3 regions of the Micromonospora sagamiensis genome follow, and region 3 is predicted to be linked to each of the others. Evidence: riboswitches for the same ligand, from Rfam matches in the RefSeq annotation. Region 3 holds a riboswitch; each other region holds the start of a gene.

What was found. A riboswitch is a leader RNA that binds a small molecule or an ion and turns the genes downstream of it on or off. The one in region 3 is predicted to bind cyclic di-AMP.
Region 1: it holds a riboswitch for cyclic di-AMP, as region 3 does, so the genes downstream of both, IGA62_RS21790 (C39 family peptidase) here and IGA62_RS04715 (coiled-coil domain-containing protein) in region 3, are expected to answer to the same signal.
Region 2: it holds a riboswitch for cyclic di-AMP, as region 3 does, so the genes downstream of both, IGA62_RS15655 (coiled-coil domain-containing protein) here and IGA62_RS04715 (coiled-coil domain-containing protein) in region 3, are expected to answer to the same signal.

The regions. Positions count from the first base shown of each region.
Region 1 covers NZ_AP023438.1:4,927,422-4,929,677, forward strand. Annotated here, with positions in the region: gene IGA62_RS21785 (hypothetical protein) at 1-236, shown strand, start outside; cyclic di-AMP (ydaO/yuaA leader) riboswitch at 600-738, shown strand; gene IGA62_RS21790 (C39 family peptidase) at 935-1,804, shown strand; gene IGA62_RS21795 (CDP-glycerol glycerophosphotransferase family protein) at 1,905-2,256, opposite strand, start outside.
Region 2 covers NZ_AP023438.1:3,545,241-3,547,496, reverse strand. Annotated here, with positions in the region: gene IGA62_RS15660 (YibE/F family protein) at 1-921, shown strand, start outside; cyclic di-AMP (ydaO/yuaA leader) riboswitch at 1,088-1,218, shown strand; gene IGA62_RS15655 (coiled-coil domain-containing protein) at 1,223-2,233, shown strand.
Region 3 covers NZ_AP023438.1:1,159,516-1,161,771, forward strand. Annotated here, with positions in the region: gene IGA62_RS04705 (HelD family protein) at 1-14, shown strand, start outside; gene IGA62_RS04710 (cation diffusion facilitator family transporter) at 156-1,070, shown strand; cyclic di-AMP (ydaO/yuaA leader) riboswitch at 1,224-1,355, shown strand; gene IGA62_RS04715 (coiled-coil domain-containing protein) at 1,360-2,256, shown strand, end outside.

The sequences.
Region 1 (2,256 bases), 3.2 Mb from region 3:
TGCACCGGGTGCTGCGCGACCTACGGCGGGTGGAGTACCGGACGGCGGCCGAGCGGGAGCGGGCGGCCTGGCAGCGGGCCGAGGTGGCCGCCAGGGCGGCGCGGTCCCTGGCGGAGGAGGCGTCCCTCGCCGCGGAGCGCCTCCGGGCGAGCACCTCGACGGTCGTCGCCGCGTCCCGACGTGTGCCCGGCGCGGTCCGTCCCGCTGCCCGGTGGCGGCCGGCGCGGGTGGGCTGACCCTGACCTGACCGGTCCCGTTCCCGGGCCGCTGCGGGGTCCCTGTGGCACTGCGGGGTCACCGCAGCCGGCGGCGTGACCGGATCGTGACGTGACCCGGGCCACGCCCTGCCGTGCGGCACGTTCGACCCCGGTCGTCCCGTTCCGCGCCCGGTGCGGCGGCCCGGTTGTGCCGACCCGTGGCGGTAACCGCCTCGACGATGACTGGTAAACGGCTCGTCCCATTGAGCGACGTCAGCCCGGCAACGCACCGAAATTCCGGGTGTGAGGGGCCGTTCAGCCTGCTCACGAGGGTTGGCAGCGGATCGAGGTATCAGTAGTGTCGGCCCGTCTGGTGCGGTCGTAGGTCGCAAAGGGCGACACCGCGCCGGCCCGCTTAATCGTGCTCGACGAGCCGGGGACCCACGTACGTCCGGGGTGAATCCGCGGGGCCGACCCGCGGTAGGGCGATCTTCCCGCCCGAATCCGTCAGCTAACCCGGTAGGCGGTATCGGAAGGAGTAGTCCGTGCTGTACACCCCCGTTTCCCGGTTCCTCCACGGTGCCCAGGTGCCGCCGGCCGGCCGTCCGCGTCGCCGGCACTGACTCCGGCGTCCGCCCTCAGACGCCGTCCGAGCGGGCACCCTCCGCGACCCGTCGATCCCGCGTGCGGTACGTCCGCGCGCCGATGAGGTGCGCCGCTCTCCACCCCTGCCTTCCGTGGAGGAATCCGTGAAGTACCCGGTCCCGCGACCGTTCACCCTGTTCCGAACCCGCCGGTCCTACCAGGTGACCGCCTCGGCGGCGGTGCTGGTGGCGGCGTCCACCGCCGGCGTCCTGCTCGTCGACCCCGACACTCCGGTGCGCCGGGACGACACCGTCGCCACGGCGGCCGAGCCGGACCGGTCGACCGCCGCCTCCCGGCACCGCGACCGCGCCACCGCGTCCCCGGCCACCCCGTCCGCCGTCGCCACCACCCCACCGGCCACCGCGGCGACGCCGGCCACCCGGTCCGCCTCGCCCGCCGCCACCCGCTCGGCGGACCCGGACCTGACAACCAGCCCCACCCCGCCGAAGCCGCCCGCGTCGAAGGTGCTCGACATCCAGTACCAGGAGCAGACCACCTTCTACTACTGCGGTCCGGCCGCCACCCGGATCGCGCTCACCGCCCGGGACGTCGTCCGCAGCCAGGACGACCTCGCCCGGCGGCTGAACACCACCGAGGCCGGCACCAACTCCGCCGAGGACACCACCCGGGTCCTCAACGACCTCGTCGGCCGGGACGTCTACCGGACCCGGACGATCCCCGGTGGCGCGGCCACCCCGGCCCAGATGGACCGGCTCCAGGCCGACGTGGTGCGGGCCGTCGGCAACGGGTACGCCGTCGTGGTGAACATCGCCGGTTCCGCCACCGACGTGGCGGGCGGATGGCACTCCTACCCCGGCGGGCACTACCTGACCGTGGTCGGTTACCGGGACAACGGTCGTACCGTCAAGATCGCGGACCCGGCGAACGCCGCCGCCGGTTCGTACTGGATGACCACCATCAGCCTGGCGCACTGGGCCGCCACCCGCGGCTACTCCGCCTGACCCGCGCGGGGGTGCAACCGCTGCGGTGGTAGGAGGGGACCCCTGCTCCTCAAAATGCGGTAACAGGGGACCCCTCCTACCACCCGCGGGGGCGCCGGGTTCAGCCGGTGACGGACTCCGTCCCGACCGGCCGGTGCGTGTCGCCGGTGCGGGAGGCTGGCACGGCGGCTGGCGCGAGGTGCGCCCGGGCGGCCGACAGGAACCCCTCGGCGTACGACTCGACCGGGAAGTCGCCGAGGTAGTGGGTGCGCATCGCCCAGCGGGCCTCGGCCAGCGGGTCGGTGCCGAGCAGCCGCTCCAGGACGTCGTCGACGTCGGCCAGGTCCCGGCGCAGCACGTAGCCGGAGCGGGCCAGCGGGAAGCGCTCGGTGAACGCGTCGCCGTCGGCGCCCATGTCGGTCACCGCGTACGGCTTGCCCGAGTAGAGGTAGTCGGAGATCACCCCGGAGACG
Region 2 (2,256 bases), 2.4 Mb from region 3:
GCCTACAGCATCGCCGCCCACCAGCGGGGCAAGCCGCTGATCTGGCTGGCGCTGGCGTTCGCCGTCGCCATCGTCGCGTTCGGTCGGTGGCGCGGTCTGGCCGCGCTCGGCGGACTGGCGGCCAGCTTCGCCATCCTGCTCACCTTCGTACTGCCGGGCATCAGCGCCGGGCAGGCTCCGCTGCCGGTGGCGGTCACCGGCGCCGCGCTGATCATGTTCGTGGTGCTGTACCTCACCCACGGGGTCACCGCGCAGACCTCCGTCGCCGTCCTCGGCACCCTGGCCAGCCTGGTGCTCACCGGCCTGCTCGGCAGCCTGGCGACCGCGTTCACCCACCTCACCGGGTACGGCTCCGAGGACGCCACCACGCTGTCGATGTTCCAAGCCGACGTGGACCTGCACGGGTTGCTCCTGGCCGGGATCATCATCGGCTCCCTGGGCGTCCTGGACGACGTCACGGTCACCCAGGCGGCCACGGTCACCGAGCTGGCCCACGCCAACCCCGGTCTCACCCGGCTCCAGCTCTACCGGGCGGCCACCCGGGTCGGCCGGGCGCACATCGCCTCGACGGTCAACACGATCGTGCTCGCGTACGCGGGCGCGTCGTTGCCCCTGCTGCTGTTGCTGACCGCCGACACGCGCGGGGTCAGCGAGATCGTCACCAGCGAGTTCCTCGCCCAGGAGATCGTCCGCAGCATCGTCGCGACGCTCGGCCTGATCGCCGCCGTACCGATCACCACCGGCCTGGCCGCCCTGGTGACCACCGCCGGCCGGGGTGGTACGCCAACCCGCCGGCTGCCCCGGCCCGCCGGCGAGCGGGACGAGGCCCTCGCCGCCCTGAGCGGCCCCCGGGCCGCCACCGGACCGACCGATTCCGCGCCCGCTCCGGGCCGCTCGGCGGACACGGATCCGACATGGTGACACTCCATAACGTCACCGCCAACCGCCCTGATCTTGACAAATGTGACAGGAGTGACGGAAAGCATTAGGGAAATAACGCTTTTGGTCGGGATCCGGGCGTAGAACCCCATGCCCGCCGTCAGGTAACCTCGCTGCCGGTTACCGCCGAAGGCGCGCACCGGCGCCAGCGGGGCCACCGCCTAATCGCCCACCGGCGAACCGGGGAACCAGGTTCATGGGGTGCATCCGCGTCAGCGGTAGGGGCCACTTCCGCCCCGAACCCGTCAGCTAACCCGGTCGGCGGTCGACGGAAGGGAAAACTGTGACGGCACCCCTGCGCCGCTGGCTGAAACCTGTCGTGGTCGTGATCGCCGCCCTCGCCGTGGCCGCTGGGCCCGCGCCGGCACTGGCGGAGCCGTCGAGCCCGTCGGGGCACGACGGAGAACAGCCCACGCTCCTCAACGAGGTCATCGAGGAGGCGAACCGCAGCTACACCCAGGCCCAGGCGAAACTGAACGCCTCGAAGAAGCGTCAGCTCACCCTCGCCCTGGAGGTCGAGCGGACCCGGAACGAGTTGAAGGCGCTCACCCCACAGGTGGCCACGATCGCGGTGCGGTCCTACATGACCGGCCGGGTCGGCCCCGCCTCCATGCTGCTGGACAGCGACACGCCCGACTCGTTCGTCAAGCGGGCCGCCGCGCTGGACGAGATGAACATGGTCAACAGCAAGAAGGTCGCCGCCGTCGCCGCCGTCAAGGAGCAGGCGGAACGGGCCAAGAAGGCGCTCGACGCCGAGGTGCTGGAGCAGCAGAAGCAGGCGGACATCCTGCAGAAGCGCAAGCGCGAGGCGGAGCGGTCGCTCGCCCTCGTCGGCGGCGTCGGGCTGACCGGTGGCCTGGTGGACGCCACCTCCCCGATCGCCCGGATCGGCCCCGGGCGGGACAGCAACGGCAACTGGCGCCCGCTGGGCTGCACCGAGGACGACCCGACCACCGGCGGCTGCATCACCCCGCGCACCCTGCACATGTACAGGGAGGTCAAGCGGGCCGGCTTCAACCTCTTCGTCGGGTGCTACCGGCCGGGCGGGCCGTACGAGCACCCGAAGGGGCGGGCCTGCGACTGGTCGCTCCAGAAGTCGGGGTTCAGCAGCTGGGACACCCGCGCGGAGCGGATGTACGGCAACAACCTCACCGCGTTCCTGGTCCGTAACGCCGACCGGCTCGGCATCTACTACGTGATCTGGAACAAGCAGATCTGGTTCCCGGCAACCGGCTGGAAGTCGTACAGCGGCCCCTCCGACCACACCGACCACGTACACGTGTCCATGCTCTGACCTGCGCCGGACGAACACGGGCC
Region 3 (2,256 bases):
ATCCGGTCGGCTGACCCGTCCGCCCCGCCCCGGCCGGCTGCCTCTCCAGGCGGCCGGCCGCTTCCGTTCCGGGCGGGTGACCCGCCCTTACTTGCATACATAGCGATGTGAACATACATTGGGTCCGGGCCGAACGGGGAACGGAGGGTGGGGGCGTGGGCGCAGGTCATGACCACCACGGCGGGATCGCACACGCCGCACAGCGGCACACCGGCCGCCTCTGGGCCGCGTTCGGGCTGCTCGCCGTCCTGATGGCGGTCGAGGCGGTGACCGCGCTCGGCACCGGGTCGCTGGCCCTGCTCTCCGACGCCGGCCACATGTTCACCGACGTGCTCGGCATCGGCATGGCGCTGGCGGCGATCACCGCCGCCCGACGGGCCGGCCGGGATCCGCAGCACACCTTCGGCCTCTACCGGCTGGAGGTGCTCGCCGCGCTGGCCAACGCCGTCCTCCTCTCCGGGGTCGCGGTCTACGTGCTCGTCGAGGCGGTCCGCCGGTTCGGCGACCCGCCGGAGGTGACCACCGGCCCGATGCTGGTGGTGGCGGTGCTCGGCCTGCTGGCGAACCTGGTCGCCTTCGGGCTGCTGCGCGAGGGCGCGAAGGAGAGCATCAACCTGCGCGGGGCCTACCTGGAGGTGCTGGGCGACCTGCTCGGCTCCGTCGGTGTGATCACCGCTGCGGTGGTCATCGCGCTGACCGACTGGTGGTGGGCCGACCCGCTGGTCGCGGTGGCGATCGGGGTCTTCATCCTGCCGCGCACCTGGCGGCTGGGCCGGGCGGCGCTGCGCATCCTGGTCCAGGCCGCGCCGGAGCACCTCCAGGTGGGCGCGGTGCGCGACCGGCTGGGCGCCGTCCCCGGCGTGGTCGAGGTGCACGACCTGCACCTCTGGACGCTCACCTCGGGGATGGAGGTCGTCTCGGCCCACCTGACCACGGACCCGACGGCCGAGGTCGGCACCGTGCTCGCCGCCGCGCGGACCGCGCTGCACGAGGACTTCCACATCGAGCACGCCACGCTCCAGCTCGAGCCCGGCCAGTCGCCCGGCGTCTGTGACCGGGTCGAGTGGTAATTAGGGCAAACTTAAATCTCGGCGTGTATTGTCCGCCTATGTCGGATATGCCGGTGAGGACCCCTGGGAGTGGTGTGGCCAACGCTGCCCCTGGGACACCGGCTTCGGTAGTCTCGGACCCGGTCAACGCCAGGCGGCGCCCTCCGGCGCCTGCGGTGACCGCCGCCTAATCGCCGATGACGGCGAGCCGGGGAACCACGTCCTTGGGGTGCATCCGCGTGAGCGGTAGGGATCTTCCGTCCCGAACCCGTCAGCTAACCCGGTCGGCGGCTGACGGAAGGACATGTGCATGCCAGTAGTGGCACCCGTACGACGTACCGCCGCCCGGATGGCGGCCCTGATCGCCGCGACGCTCGCCCTCGGCGTCGCGGCCACGCCGGTCGGCGTGGTCCCCGCCGCGGCGGCGCCCCCGCTGGCGGCCAAGGCCCCCGGCGACGACCCCGAGGGAGGCACCCCCGCCCTGCGCGCCCAACTCGAGGCGGCCAGCAAGGGCTGGCTCGACGCGAAGGACGCGCTCGCGAAGTCGGTCGCCCGCCAGCAGAAGATCAACGAACAGCTCACCACCATCGAGAAGGACCTGGCGGTCCGGGACCAGAAGGTCGGCGTGATCGCCGGGCTGGCGTACCGGACCGGCCGACTCGGACCGGCCTCGGCACTGCTGTCCAGCGACTCGCCGGACAACTTCATGGACCGGCTCGTCGCGCTGGACGCGGTCGCCGCCAACGAGGACCGCGAGCTACGCGGCCTGCTGACCACCCGGGAGCAGGCCAACCGGGCGAAGACGGCACTGAACCGGGAGATCACCGAGCAGCGCAAGCAGGTCTCGGTGATGGAAAAGCGCAAGCAGCAGGCCGAGCAGGCCCTGGTGGTCGCCAACCGGAAGACCGCGGCCACCCGCCCCAGCGGGGGCAGCGACTCGACCCGGTCCGCCACCGCGAAGCCGGCGCCGCGCAACCCCGACGGGTCCTGGCCACCCGAGTCGTGCAGCGTCAACGACCCGACGCCCGCCGACGGCTGCATCACCCCGCGTACGCTGCACGCGCTCAACCAGGCCAAGGCCGCCGGCTTCACCCGGTACGTCTCCTGCTACCGCCCCGGCGGTTCGGGTGAGCACCCCAAGGGGCGGGCCTGCGACTTCGCCGCACAGAAGAGCGGCTTCGGCGGCGACGCCACCGGCGGCGACAAG